One region of the Streptomyces sp. NPDC030143 genome, then DNA from elsewhere that is predicted to be linked to it. Evidence: riboswitches for the same ligand, from Rfam matches in the RefSeq annotation. Region 1 holds a riboswitch; the other holds the start of a gene.
The links. Region 1 has a riboswitch for cyclic di-AMP ahead of ACZ4YY_RS19450 (C40 family peptidase). Riboswitches for the same ligand answer to the same signal wherever they lie in the genome.

Region 2: another riboswitch for cyclic di-AMP. It lies ahead of ACZ4YY_RS23760 (transglycosylase family protein); the one in region 1 lies ahead of ACZ4YY_RS19450 (C40 family peptidase).

Annotation. Positions count from the first base shown of each region.
Region 1 covers NZ_JBVIAY010000010.1:154,898-162,296, forward strand. Annotated here, with positions in the region: gene ACZ4YY_RS19430 (LuxR C-terminal-related transcriptional regulator) at 1-322, shown strand, start outside; gene ACZ4YY_RS19435 (C40 family peptidase) at 357-1,433, opposite strand; gene ACZ4YY_RS19440 (hypothetical protein) at 1,910-2,263, shown strand; gene ACZ4YY_RS19445 (hypothetical protein) at 2,241-2,411, opposite strand; gene ACZ4YY_RS19450 (C40 family peptidase) at 2,939-4,120, opposite strand; cyclic di-AMP (ydaO/yuaA leader) riboswitch at 4,129-4,289, opposite strand; gene pcrA (DNA helicase PcrA) at 4,521-7,004, shown strand; gene ACZ4YY_RS19460 (M23 family metallopeptidase) at 7,064-7,399, opposite strand, start outside.
Region 2 covers NZ_JBVIAY010000014.1:132,894-140,292, forward strand. Annotated here, with positions in the region: gene ACZ4YY_RS23745 (nucleoside triphosphate pyrophosphohydrolase) at 1-500, shown strand, start outside; gene ACZ4YY_RS23750 (cytochrome P450 family protein) at 519-1,811, shown strand; gene ACZ4YY_RS23755 (transglycosylase family protein) at 1,956-2,990, shown strand; cyclic di-AMP (ydaO/yuaA leader) riboswitch at 3,196-3,364, shown strand; gene ACZ4YY_RS23760 (transglycosylase family protein) at 3,368-4,075, shown strand; gene eno (phosphopyruvate hydratase) at 4,447-5,727, shown strand; gene ACZ4YY_RS23770 (FtsB family cell division protein) at 5,843-6,319, shown strand; gene ACZ4YY_RS23775 (DUF501 domain-containing protein) at 6,346-6,888, shown strand; gene ACZ4YY_RS23780 (Ppx/GppA phosphatase family protein) at 7,107-7,399, shown strand, end outside.

The sequences.
Region 1 (7,399 bases):
CACCGGCACCGACCTGGTCGACTCCGTCTTCCGTGTGCAGGAGGGCGACGCCGTCTTCTCGCCGCGGCTCGCCGGGTTCGTCCTCGACGCCTTCGCCTCCACCGACGCCCCGCCGGTCGACGAGGACCTCGACCGTCTCACGCAGCGCGAGCGGGAGGTTCTGCGCCTCATCGCCCGTGGCTACGCCTACAAGGAGATAGCCAAGCAGTTGTTCATCTCGGTGAAGACGGTCGAGTCCCACGTCTCGGCGGTCCTCAGGAAGCTCCAGCTGTCCAACCGGCACGAGCTGACGCGGTGGGCGACGGCGCGACGGCTGGTGTGACGATCGGGGCGGCGCGGTCACTCCCCGCCGGCCCTCACACCACCCGGGTGGCGCCCGCGTAGGGCATCTCGTCCAGCGGCGCCACGCGGACCGGGGCCGAGGGGTTGGGGGCGTGGATCATGCGGCCGCCACCGACGTAGATGCCCACGTGGGTGATGCCGGAGTAGAAGAACACCAGGTCACCGGGGAGGAGTTCGGAGCGGGAGATGCGGCGGCCGGCGTCGATCTGGGAGTAGGTCGTGCGCGGCAGCGAGATGCCGGCGGAGCGGTACGCCGCCAGGACCAGGCCCGAGCAGTCGAAGGCGTTCGGTCCGGTCGCCCCCCACACATAGGGGCTGCCGAGCTTGGAGTAGGCGTAGGAGACGGCCGCCGCGGCGCGCGAGCTGGGCGCCTGTGCGGAGGTGCTGCCGGGTGCGGTGAGGTGGCTGCGGGGGCCGGTCGCGGCGCGGGAGGCGCGGGTGGCCGTCCCGGTGCCCGTGTCCGCGGTGAGCCGGGCCCGTTCCCCGGCCGTCAGCCGGGACAGCAGACGGCGGGCCGCGTCGAGCTTGCCGGTGATCGTCGTCTTGTGCCGCTTCAGCTCCGCCTGTCGGGCTCTGAGCGAGGTCACCTCGATGCGGGCGGCGCCGCGCAGTTGCTCGACCTCCCGCAGTTGCTTGCGCACGCGGGCGACGGTGCCCGACTGACGGTGGCCCGCGCGTTCGGCGAAGGCGGCGTTGTCGAGGTACTGGTCGGGGTCGTCGGAGAGCGCGAGCTGCATCGCGGAGTCGAGGCCTCCGCTGCGGTACTGTGCGGCGGCCATGGACCCCAGCTCCTCGCGTGCCGTGGTGAGCCGGGCCTCCTTGCGAGCGGCCTCGTCCTGGAGGGCCTTCAGCCGTTGCTCGGCCGCCGTCGCCTTCTCCTTCGCGCCGTTGTACTTCTCGGTGGCGGCCTCGGCCTCCTGGTACAGCTTGTCCACCTTGGCCTTCACCTGCGCCGGTGTGGGTTTCGGCTCGGCGTGTCCGATCCCGTCGAACGCCGTCGCGCCCGCCGCGCCGGCGAGGGCGATGGTCAGCGCCGTCCGGGCCGGGTGACTTCCGAGCGAGCGCTGTCGGGGCTTGCGGTGCGCTGCCACGTGGGACTGCACGTCCTTTCGTACGACCGCCTCGTCGGTTCGGCCGTCCGGGGCAGGGCGGGACCCGTGCCCGCCGTGGGGAGCGGACGGACGTACGGCCGCGGGGAGCGGCTGACGGGGCCGGCGGCGGTCCCGCACAGGGAGTGGGCCCGCCGCCGGACCTCGGCGGTGGTGTCCGACTGCCGCCCCTGGTCCGGGCGGCGGTGGGGAGCCGGTCACCTGGGGGAGGACGCTAAGCCCGTCCGTGACACATCGGTAACGGGATGTGCGGAAGTGACAGGGGCGGATTGTCCGGTGACCGTAAGTGGTCAGCGGGAGCGTCCGAGGTCGACGACTTCGCGTGGCGCCCTGACCGATGCGGCCGATCCGGAGCGCGATGAAGCGCGACAGTGCTACGGCACGCACAACTGCACGTGCGTCGCAGAGGCCGGGCCGGTGTCGGGGCGATTCGGGGCGGCTGAATAGCATCCGGACTCATGGGCGTACTCATCCATCTTTTCGTCGGCCTGCACATCATCGGCATCGCCGCCCTGTTGGGCGGCTTCCTCACGCAGATGAAGGCGATGGGCCAGGGCACGGCCCGCTTCGTCCCCGCGATGCTGCACGGCGCGGCGACGATGCTGGTCACCGGCGTCATCCTGGTCGGCCTCAACCAGGCCGACGACCAGGAGGTCAACAACATCAAGATCGGGGTGAAGCTGGCCCTGCTGGTCGTGATCCTCGGCCTCGTCTATGTGAAGCGGGACGACGAGGCGGTGGAGAAACCCCTGTTCGGCCTGGTCGGGCTGCTGACCGCGGCGAACGTCTTCATCGCGGTGCTCTGGACCTGATCGCCGCGCGCGCGGAGCGCGCCGCCCCCGCGGCGACGGCCAGCCGTGCCGCGACCGAGATCCACAGCAGCGCCTGCCCGGGGCCCTTCAGCCACGGGACATCGACGGCGGCGGCGACGGACAGCGTCGCCGCCGCCGTCATGCCCATGGGGAACAACGCGCGGGCGCAGGACAGGGGGCAGGGTTCGGCGGGATGCGCACACCGCCGCCTCGCCCCGTCTGCTCCGCCCCCGCTGCCTCCGCCGACCTCTGCCTCCTCCGCCCCTCCGCTCCGTCCGCCCATGACTTCCGTCCCCGCGGACGGGTCTGCCGGTCGGCGGCCACCGGCCTCACCCCGGCCAGGGGAACCGGCACACGGGCGCGGACGGCGGAGGGGCGGAGGGACGGCCTGTCGGACAGGACAGGCGGACGGCCTGCGGACACGACGGGCGGACGGCCTTCGGTCGCAGCAGAGGGACGGCCTTCGGGCACGGCGGGCGGACCTGGCTCCCGGACCGACCGGCGGCCAACCGGCGGATCCGACCCGGGGACAACCGGCAGAACACTTGCGAACAACCGGCCAACCCAACCGGCGGATCCGACCCGGGGACAACCGGCAGACACCTGCGAGCAACCGGCCAACCCAACCGGCGGACAACCGGCGGACAGAACCGGCGGCACCGGCCGGAGGTTTCCTCAGGCCGGGCGCACCACGCTGTGGATCGCCGACTCGCCGTCGTAGTAGATCGACTCCTCGCGGACGTACGTGCCGGGCTTCGGGGCGTGGATCATCATCCCGTTGCCGATGTAGATGCCGACGTGGGTGACGTCGTCGTAGAAGAAGACCAGGTCACCGGGCTGGGCGTTGGCCAGGGAGACCGTCGTGCCGGCGTTCACCTGGTCGTAGGTGGTGCGCGGGAGGGTGACGCCGGCGGCCTTCCAGGCGGCCTGGGTGAGGCCGGAGCAGTCGTAGGACTCGGGGCCGGTGGCACCCCAGACGTACGGCTTGCCGATCTGCGCGCGGGCGAAGGCGAGCGCCTTCTCGGCCTTGGTGGCGTAGGAGGCGTCCGTGGCCGGGGCGGACGGCGAGGACGACGACGGAACCGAAGGCGACGACGTGTCCGTGCCCGAGGACCCGGCGCTCCCCTGTTGCGCGGCCGCCTGTGCCGCCGCCTGCTGCCGGGCCAGCTCCGCCGCCTTGCGGGCCGCCTCCTCCTGCCGCTGCTTCTCGATCGCCGCCAGCCGAGCCTTCTCCTCGGCGGTCAGCTGCGACAGCAGCTCGCGCGCGGAGCTGAGCTTCTTCTGGACGGTCGCCTTGGCGGTCTTCAGCTCGCTCTGCGACTCGGTGAGCGTCTCGAGGCTCCGGGATGCCTCCTGACGCTTCTTCATCGTCTCCGACTGCTCGGTGACGTAGTCGTCGACCGCGCCCTTCTGGCGTTCGGTCAGCCGCCCCATCAGCTGGGTCTGGTCGAAGTAGTCCTGCGGGGAGTCCGCGAGCAGGAAGGTGGCCGTGTCCGGTGCGGTGGCGCCGGTGCGGTACTGGGCGGCGGCGAAGGAACCGAGCCGCTCCCGTGCGTCGTTGAGCTTCTCGGTGCGCTGCGCGACGTCCTGGAGGAGGGTGTCGACCTGCTTGCGCTGCTTGGTCGTCTTCTCCTTGGCGGCGTTGTACTTCTCGGTCGCCGACTCGGCCTGGCGGTAGAGGTCGCCGACCTTCTTCTCGACCTCCTCCAGGCTCGGCTTGCCGTCGGCGGCGGGCGCGGCGTCGGCCGTCTGGGAGAGCAGGGCCACCGAGGTGAGAGCGGCGGTGGCGAGAGCGGGGGTGCGTATGCCTGCTACGCGCCCCCCGGCGGGGCGCGGCTTGCGGTGCTGCGACGCCAAGGGAGGCGACTCCTTCCGTGCTCCGCCTACCGGGTTAGCTGTCGGGTTCGGGCGGGAAGGGTTGCCCTACGGCCTGCTCCGTCGGGGGAGTGGGCCGATTCACCCCAAGGTCTCGGTGGGTCCCCGGCTCCGGCTCCGCGAGGGGCACCGGACTCGGCGGTGGCCGCGCGGCCCGGCGAGGCTCGCCGGTGGGGGTCGTACGGCCTGCCCGGCACGGTAGCCAACTCGTGTGGCACCTGTGAAGGTTGATGGGTGATATGCCCGATACATTTTCGTGACCTGCGGTAACCGTGTCGCCCAAGGTGTTTTCGGTGTAGCGGACCGTGACGCCCTGGACGGAGGGGGATGTTTTCCGGGACGGCGGCGGGTTGTCAGTGGCGCCCCCTAGACTCGGAGAGCGATGAGCAGCCTCTTTGACGACAGCTTCCTGGCGGACCTCCAGGCCCCTCGCGGGCACGAGGACGAACCCCCGCCGCCGCCCGAGGACGATCACGCTCCGGAGCCGGTTCCGGACGATCTGTTCGGCGGGAAGTTCGACGTGCCCCCGGACCGGGACACCCACTACCGCGACGGCGCCCCGCGCCCGGCGGTCGACGCGGCGGCCCTCCTGGAAGGGCTCAACGACAACCAGCGCGCCGCCGTCGTCCACTCCGACACCCCGCTGCTCATCGTCGCGGGTGCCGGCTCCGGCAAGACGCGGGTGCTCACCCACCGCATCGCCCACCTCCTCGCCGAGCGCCAGGTGCACCCGGGGCAGATCCTCGCGATCACCTTCACCAACAAGGCCGCGGGCGAGATGAGGGAGCGCGTCGAGCAGCTCGTGGGGCCGCGCGCGAACGCGATGTGGGTGATGACCTTCCACAGCGCGTGCGTGCGCATCCTGCGACGCGAGTCGAAGAGGCTCGGCTTCACGTCGTCGTTCTCGATCTACGACGCCGCCGACTCCAAGCGTCTGATGGCCCTGGTCTGCCGCGACCTGGACCTCGACCCCAAGCGCTACCCGCCCAAGTCCTTCAGCGCCAAGATCAGCAACCTGAAGAACGAGCTGATCGACGAGGAGGACTTCGCCGCCCAGGCCACCGACGGCTTCGAGAAGACCCTCGCCCAGGCCTACGCCCTCTACCAGTCGCGGCTGCGCGAGGCCAACGCCCTCGACTTCGACGACCTGATCATGACGACGGTCAACCTGCTGCGCGCGTTCCCCGACGTCGCCGAGCACTACCGCCGCCGCTTCCGGCACGTCCTGGTCGACGAGTACCAGGACACCAACCACGCCCAGTACGCGCTCGTGCGTGAACTCGTCGGCACCGGTGAGCACCCCGTCGACGTACCGCCCAGCGAGGACGACGTCCCGCCGGCCGAGCTGTGCGTCGTCGGTGACGCCGACCAGTCGATCTACGCCTTCCGCGGCGCGACCATCCGCAACATCCTCCAGTTCGAGGAGGACTACCCGGACGCGACGACGATCCTGCTGGAGCAGAACTACCGCTCCACCCAGACGATCCTGTCCGCCGCCAACGCGGTCATCGAGCGCAACGAGTCCCGCCGTCCGAAGAACCTGTGGACCAACGCGGGCTCCGGCGCGCGCATCACCGGATACGTCGCCGACACCGAGCACGACGAGGCGCAGTTCGTCGCCGACGAGATAGACCGCCTGACCGACGCGGGCGACGCGAGGGCCGGCGACGTCGCCGTCTTCTACCGCACCAACGCCCAGTCCCGTGTGTTCGAAGAGGTCTTCATCCGCGTCGGCCTGCCCTACAAGGTCGTCGGCGGCGTCCGCTTCTACGAGCGCAAGGAGGTCAGGGACGTCCTGGCCTACCTGCGGGTCCTCGCCAACCCCGAGGACTCGGTGCCCCTGCGCCGGATCCTCAACGTCCCCAAGCGCGGCATCGGCGAGCGCGCCGAGGCGATGATCGACGCCCTGTCCCAGCGCGAGAAGATCAGCTTCCCGCAGGCGCTGAAGCGCGTCGACGAGGCCTACGGCATGGCCGCACGGTCGACGAACGCCGTGAAGCGGTTCAACACACTCATGGAGGAGCTCCGTACGATCGTCGAGTCCGGGGCCGGACCCGCGACCGTCCTGGAAGCCGTTCTCGAACGCACCGGGTATCTCGCCGAGTTGCAGGCTTCCACCGACCCGCAGGACGAGACCCGGATCGAGAACCTCCAGGAACTGGCCGCCGTGGCCCTGGAGTTCGAGCAGGAGCGCGGCGAGGGCGAGTCGGTGGGGCTGGCCGAGTTCCTGGAGCAGGTCGCCCTGGTCGCCGACTCCGACCAGATCCCCGACGAGGACGAGGACGGCTCCGGGGTCATCACCCTGATGACCCTGCACACCGCCAAGGGCCTCGAGTTCCCCGTCGTGTTCCTCACCGGCATGGAGGACGGCGTCTTCCCGCACATGCGGGCCCTCGGCCAGACCAAGGAACTGGAGGAGGAACGCCGCCTGGCCTACGTCGGCATCACGCGCGCCCGGGAGCGGCTGTATCTGACGCGGTCCGCGATGCGCAGCGCCTGGGGGCAGCCGTCGTACAACCCGCCCTCGCGGTTCCTGGAGGAGATCCCGGCCACGCACGTGGACTGGAAGCGGACGGGGGCGAGCGGACCCGTGTCCTCCGGGCCGGTGTCGGCGGTGGCGGCCTCGCTGTCGTCGTCGCGTTCGCGTTCCTCGGCGGCCGGCGCCTCCGGGTTCGCCACGCGGCGTACGGCGGAGAAGCCGGTGGTCGCCCTGGCGGTCGGCGACCGCGTCACGCACGACCAGTTCGGGCTCGGCACGGTCGTCGCGGTGAAGGGCACGGGCGCCAACGCCGAGGCGACGATCGACTTCGGCGACACCAAGCCCAAGCGGCTGCTGCTGCGGTACGCGCCGGTGGAGAAGCTCTGACGTGAAAGGAGCCCCCGCTTCGGCGGCGGGGGCTCACAGGGCGTTCGTCGGACGGCCGCTCAGGTCGGGTCCAGCCCGTGGCTGCGCAGCCACGACAGCGGGTCGATCGACGAGCCGCCGCCCGGCCGGACCTCGAAGTGCAGGTGCGGACCGGTGGAGTTGCCGGAGTTTCCCGAGTACGCGATCGGTTCGCCGGCCTTCACCGTCGAACCGGAGCTGACGCGGTAGCTGGAGAGGTGGCAGTACCAGGTCTCCGTGCCGTCCTTCGCCGTCACGATCATCATGTTGCCGTAGGCGCTGTTCCACTGCGTGCGGACGGTGCCGTCGGTCGCGGCCATCACCGTGGTGCCGTAGGCGACGGGGAAGTCGATGCCGGTGTGCATGGACATCCAGTT
Region 2 (7,399 bases), on a different contig from region 1:
AACTGGTCGAGGCGATCGAGGACGGCGACCGCGACGAGCTGAGGGAGGAGCTGGGCGACGTCCTGCTCCAGGTCGTCTTCCACGCGCGGATCGCCGAGGAGGACGAGGAGTCGCCGTTCTCCGTCGACGACGTGGCGGCGACGATCGTCGCCAAGCTCGTCCACCGCCACCCCCATGTCTTCGGCGAGGCCACGGCCACCACGCCCGAGGAGGTGAAGGAGCACTGGCTGCGCACCAAGGCGGCCGAGAAGCGGCGCGAGTCCGTCACGGACGGCGTCCCCCTGCACCAGCCGGGACTGGCCCTCGCCGCGAAGCTCGCCTCACGGGTGCGCACCGCAGGTCTCGACGTACCGCTGCCGGCCGCCGAGGGCATCGGCTACGAGCTGCTGGCCCTCGCGGCCCGCGCGGAGGCGGAGGGTGTCGACCCGGAGGCTGCGCTGCGGGCGGCGGCCCGCGCCTACCGGGACGCGATCCGGGGTGTGGAGGGGCTCGCGGAGTAGTGCGGATACGGTCAGGGGGTGACGGACCAGCCCACCCCCGACGGCACCGCCCCCGAACTCTTCACCTGGGAGTTCGCCACCGACCCCTACCCCGCCTACGCGTGGCTGCGCGAGCACGCCCCCGTGCACCGCACGCGACTGCCCAGCGGTGTGGAGGCCTGGCTGGTCACCCGGTACGCCGACGCCAAGCAGGCCCTCGCCGACCAGCGGCTCAGCAAGAATCCCGCGCACCACTCCGAGCCCGCGCACGCCAAGGGCAAGACGGGCATTCCCGGTGAGCGCAAGGCGGAGCTGATGACGCACCTGCTGAACATCGACCCGCCGGACCACACCAGGCTCCGACGGCTCGTCAGCAAGGCCTTCACGCCGCGCCGGGTCGCCGAGTTCACCCCCCGCGTCCAGGAACTGACGGACCAGCTGATCGACCGGTTCGCCGAACGGGGCAGTGCCGACCTCATCCACGACTTCGCCTTCCCGCTCCCCATCTACGCCATCTGCGACCTCCTCGGCGTCCCCCGCGAGGACCAGGACGACTTCCGCGACTGGGCGGGAATGATGATCCGGCACGGCGGCGGGCCGCGCGGAGGTGTCGCGCGCTCGGTGAAGAAGATGCGCGGCTACCTGTCGGAACTCATCCACCGCAAGCGCGAGTCCCTGCCCGCCGAACCCGCCCCCGGCGAGGACCTCATCTCGGGCCTCATCCGCGCCTCCGACCACGGCGAGCACCTCACCGAGAACGAGGCCGCCGCCATGGCCTTCATCCTGCTGTTCGCCGGCTTCGAGACGACCGTCAACCTCATCGGCAACGGCACCTACGCCCTGCTCACCCACCCCGATGAACGTCGCCGCCTCCAGGACGCGCTGAGCGCCGGCGACCGCGCCCTCCTGGAGTCCGGGGTCGAGGAACTCCTGCGCTACGACGGACCGGTGGAGCTGGCCACCTGGCGGTTCGCCACCCGCCCGCTGACCCTCGGCGGTCAGGACATCGCCCCCGGTGACCCCGTCCTGGTCGTGCTGGCCGCCGCCGACCGCGACCCGGAGCGCTTCGCCGACCCGGACGTCCTCGACCTCTCCCGCCGTGACAACCAGCACCTCGGCTACGGCCACGGCATCCACTACTGCCTGGGCGCACCGCTGGCCCGGCTGGAGGGTCGGACCGCCCTCGCGACCCTGCTCACCCGGCTGCCCGACCTGCGACTCGCCGCCGATCCGGCCGACTTGAGGTGGCGTGGGGGGCTCATCATGCGTGGGCTGCGCACGCTGCCGGTGGAGTTCAGCCCCGTATGTGCCCGTTCGGCGAAGCAAGGGTGACCGAACCTCAACTCTGTGATCTTCACGTGATCTGCGCGGCATTAACTTGTGACAAGTGATCGTCTGCCTATACGTTCACTCGTCAACGCGGCGGGGAAGCATCAGCCGTCGCGCGGGCACTGCTGTCTCGAGAAAGGCCCCCGCATGCTCTCCGGGAACGGTCGTCACCGTCGCCCCCGTCAGGCCCCGGCCCTCCTCGTCGCGGTCGGCGTGACCGGCTCGGCCATCGCCATCCCGCTGCTCGGCGCCTCCGGCGCGAGCGCCGCCGACGGCACGGTGTGGGACAAGGTGGCGGAGTGCGAGACCGGCGGCTCCTGGAGCGCCAACGACGGCAACGGCGAGTTCGGCGGCCTGGCCCTGAGCCAGGAGGACTGGGAGGCCTACGGCGGCCTCGACTACGCCTCGCGCCCCGATCTGGCGAGCCGCAACCAGCAGATCGCGGTCGCCCAGAAGGTCCTGGCGGACCAGGGGATCGGCGCGTGGGGCACCTGCGGGCTGACGTCCGGGCTCAGCAAGGAGTCCGGCTCGGGGAGCGTCGACACCGGTGTGCCGGACGCCACGTCCGACTCGCCTGTCTCGTCCGGCTTGTCCGACCTGTCCAGAGGCTCGTCCGGCTCGTCGAACCCCTCAGGAGTCTCCGACTCCGCGAAGGGGTCGGGCGCGTCCGCCGACCCGTCCGCCGAATCCTCCACGGATGCCGGCAACTCAACGGATACGCCGTCGTCGTCCCCTTCGTCCCCTTCCTCCCCCTCCGGAGTGGACGACTCCGCCGCACCGGGCACCTCCGAGGGCTCCGGGGCGAGCGGTTCACAGGGGACCGGCAGCTCGCCGACAGCGACCCCCGGAACGGACGAGTCAGACAACTCGGGGCAGAGTGCCGGTTCTTGGAGCCTCGTCGACACGGGTTCCCTCGGCGCCGGCCGCCACCGCGGCGCCACCGCGGACGAGGGTGCGGCCGACGGCGCCGCCACCGCCCCCTCCGGCCGGCACGCCGCCAACACCCTGGACGGCGCGGCGAGCGCCTACACCGTCCAGCCCGGCGACTCGCTCGTGTCCATCGCCGACTCCCTTGAGCTCGACGGCGGATGGCGTGCGCTCTACTCCGCGAACCAGGACGTCATCGGCGCCGACCCGGGCGACATCGTCCCCGGTCAGACCCTGGACACGGGCGTCGAATAGGGCGGAAACCCCGCGAAAAACAGCGGGAGTTCACGTCATGGTTCGCGCTGAATGTCCGGTTTGGCGAAAGTGTGGGATGAGTCTCAGAAGCCCTGATCGTCTTTGAAATTCCGCCGATCGCGTGTCTACGGTCGTGACCGCTCGGCAATCCGAGCCCCGGCTGCCGCAACGCCGAATCCTGCCAGCGGCCGCCCGGGAACAGTCGTCGCGTCAAGCGCCGTAGGCAGGAGCGGGGGACCCAAGGTAAGCGCCGGCCCCGGCAGTTGATGCCGGATCCGGCTAGGGGTGAAGCCACGCCTCCCAGGAGGAGTGGCCGGGCAACTCAACCGGCCCGAACCCGACAGCTCACCTCGCAGGCGTCGGTGAGGGGATCCACCATGCTGTTTTCCGGCAAGGGCAAGCACCGTCGTCCGTCCAAGGCCACTCGCGCCATCGCCATCGCCGGTGTCACCGGTGCCGCCGTCGCCGCCCCGCTGATGGCGGCCGGCAACGCCTCCGCCGCCACCGCCTCCGAGTGGGACGCGGTCGCCCAGTGCGAGTCCGGCGGCAACTGGTCCATCAACACCGGCAACGGCTACTACGGCGGTCTTCAGTTCTCGGCCTCCACCTGGGCCGCGTACGGCGGCACGCAGTACGCCTCCACCGCCGACAAGGCCACCAAGTCGCAGCAGATCGAGATCGCCGAGAAGGTCCTCGCGGGCCAGGGCAAGGGTGCCTGGCCGGTCTGCGGCGTGGGCCTGTCCGGCGCCGCGTACAACGGCGGCGGCACCTCCTCGTCGTCCTCGTCCTCCTCGTCGTCCTCCGGCGACTCCTCGGACAGCGGCTCCCGCTCCACCGAGCAGCAGAGCGCCTCCCGCTCCGCCGAGCGCCCGGCCACGAAGTCCCAGAAGACCGTCACCACGCCGACCGGCAAGAAGGTCAAGAAGGGCGACGGCGAGTACAAGGTCGTCAAGGGCGACACCCTCAGCTCCATCGCCGGCAAGCAGAAGGTCGAGGGCGGCTGGGAGAAGCTGTTCCAGCTGAACAAGGACATCGTCGAGGACGCCGACCTCATCTACCCGGGTCAGCAGCTTCACCTGAAGTGACACCCGGCTCCCAGGACGGCCACAGCCCCCTCACAGCCGAGGTCCGCACACTGAGGACCTCGTGAGGGTCCCCCCGTCCCCACGGGCTCCCCGCCCCGGTGCGTTCTCCCCCGTACGCACCGGGGCGGGGTTTTCTCTTCCCCGGCCTCTCCCGGCGGCGACCCCGCCCGCCCCCCGGATTTCGCCCAATCGTCGCCCTCCCTCTTTGTTCCGGACGGGAACAATGTGTACCGTCAGGCTGTCCACGGGACGGTCGGTCGGCTGCCGACGGCCCGGGGGCGGTTAGGCTCTAGTCGCAAGGCTCCGCAAGGGTCCGTCACGACCCCTCGGGCCCCGCACTACCAGCGTCACATCCCAAGAAGGAGATGCTCGTGCCGTCCATCGACGTCGTCGTAGCCCGGGAAATCCTGGACTCCCGAGGCAACCCCACGGTCGAGGTCGAGGTCGGCCTCGACGACGGCAGCACGGGTCGTGCCGCCGTCCCGTCCGGCGCCTCCACCGGCGCCTTCGAGGCCGTCGAGCTCCGCGACGGCGACCCGAACCGCTACCTCGGCAAGGGTGTCGAGAAGGCCGTCCTCGCCGTCATCGAGCAGATCGGCCCGGAGCTGGTCGGCTACGACGCCACCGAGCAGCGCCTGATCGACCAGGCCATGTTCGACCTGGACGCCACCGACAACAAGGGCTCCCTCGGCGCCAACGCCATCCTCGGCGTCTCCCTCGCCGTCGCCCACGCCGCCTCCGAGGCCAGCGACCTCCCGCTCTTCCGCTACCTGGGCGGCCCGAACGCGCACCTGCTCCCGGTGCCGATGATGAACATCCTGAACGGCGGCTCGCACGCCGACACCAACGTGGACATCCAGGAGTTCATGATCGCCCCGATCGGCGCGGAGTCCTTCTCCGAGGCCCTGCGTTGGGGCGCCGAGGTCTACCACACCCTCAAGAAGGTGCTGAAGCGCAAGGGCCTGAACACCGGCCTCGGCGACGAGGGCGGCTTCGCCCCGAACCTGGACTCCAACCGCGCCGCCCTCGACCTCATCCTCGAGGCCGTCAAGGAAGCCGGCTACACCCCCGGCGAGCAGATCGCCCTGGCGCTCGACGTCGCCGCCTCCGAGTTCTACAAGGACGGCGTGTACGTCTTCGAGGGCAAGGAGCGCACCGCCGCCGAGATGACCGACTACTACGCCGAGCTCGTCGACGCGTACCCGCTGGTCTCCATCGAGGACCCGCTGTTCGAGGACGACTGGGACGGCTGGAAGACCATCACCGAGCGCCTCGGCGACAAGGTCCAGCTCGTCGGTGACGACCTGTTCGTCACCAACCCCGAGCGCCTCGCCCGCGGTATCGAGGAGGGCGCCGCCAACGCGCTGCTCGTCAAGGTCAACCAGATCGGCTCGCTCACCGAGACCCTGGACGCCGTCGAGCTGGCCCAGCGCAACGGCTTCAAGTGCATGATGTCCCACCGTTCCGGCGAGACCGAGGACGTCACCATCGCCGACCTCGCCGTCGCGGTGAACTGCGGTCAGATCAAGACCGGTGCCCCGGCCCGCTCGGACCGCGTCGCCAAGTACAACCAGCTGCTGCGCATTGAGGAGATCCTCGACGACGCCGCGGTCTACGCCGGCCGCAGCGCCTTCCCGCGCTTCAAGGGCTGACACCTGGTGAGGTGACCCTCCGGGTCACGGCTTGGCCAGTCGTACGTACGTCCCCGTACTCGGTCCCGTACCGTGTCCGGGGACGTACGCACGTGTGAGACGGAAGGCGGGAAACATGCCCGTGAGGGACCGGGACCGTTTCTCCACCGCGACCAGGATCAGGCTGCTCGGCGAGCAGACGGCGGCCCGCGTCTACCGTTCCCAGACCAAGCGCCAGGCCCGCCGCTCCCGCCTCACCGGCCGTGCCGCCCTCCTCGCGCTCGTCCTGTGCTCGATGATCGTGGCCCTGGCCTACCCGATGCGCCAGTACGTCTCCCAGCGCGCCGAGATCGCCGATCTGCAGCGCGAGCGGGAGCAGGCCCGCGAGCGGGTGGAGCAACTGCGCGACCTCAAGGCGCGCTGGCAGGACGACGCGTACGCCGAGCAGCAGATCCGGCAGCGGCTGCACTACGTGATGCCGGGGGAGACGGGATTCATCGTCGTCGACCCGGACGCGGCCAAGCAGGCCCGCACCGACCTGGGGGCCGCCGACCGCCCCTGGTACTCGAACGTCTGGGACGGGGTCGACAAGTCCGACGCCTCCGACCAGTGAACCGACAGAGAGACACTCCCCGAAGCATGGAAACCCCTCCGCCGACCACCCCGCGCACCGAGCCCACCGACGCGGACGTCGAGGCCTTCAAGCAGCAGCTCGGGCGTCCCCCGCGCGGTCTGCGCGCGATCGCCCACCGCTGCCCGTGCGGCCAGCCGGACGTCGTCGAGACGGCGCCCCGCCTGCCCGACGGCACCCCCTTCCCCACGCTGTACTACCTGACGTGCCCGAAGGCGAACTCCGCCATCGGCACGCTGGAGGCCGACGGCGTGATGAAGGAGATGACGGAGCGCCTCCAGCAGGACCCGGAGCTGGCCGCCGCCTACCGGGCCGCGCACGAGGACTACGTCCGGCGGCGGGACGAGATCGAGGAGCTCAGGAACTTCCCCAGCGCCGGCGGCATGCCGGACCGTGTGAAGTGCCTGCACGTCCTGGTCGCCCACTCGCTGGCCGCCGGCCCCGGCGTGAACCCCCTCGGCGACGAGGCGCTCGCGATGCTGCCGGAGTGGTGGCGCAAGGGGACGTGTGTCACGCGCGGCACGGAGGAGTCACCGTCCACGGGCGGGTGACAGTCCGCGGGGTATGACCGTCCGAGGAGAAGCGGCCGTCGGCCCAGCCCCGCCGGTGCGGTCCCCGCCACGGGGCCGCCCGCCGGTGCGGGACCGCCACGCGGCCGCTGCCCCGGACCTCCGCTTCGGCCCTCAACGGGCCTCGTCCTCGCACGCCGGACGGACTGGATACTGCCGACCGGCGCCGCAAAGCTCACCTGATGACAGAAGGGCCCGCCATGACCCGCGTCGCCGCCATCGACTGCGGTACGAACTCCATCCGGCTTCTTGTCGCCGACGCCGACCCGGCCACGGGCCGACTGGTCGAGCGGGACCGCCGGATGACGATCGTCCGCCTCGGCCAGGGGGTCGACCGCACCGGCCGTCTCGCACCCGAGGCGCTGGAGCGGACCTTCGCCGCCTGCCGGGAGTACGCGGCCGTCATCGAGGAACACGGCGTCGAGCGCCTGCGTTTCGTCGCCACCTCCGCCTCCCGGGACGCGGAGAACCGCGACGTGTTCGTGCGCGGGGT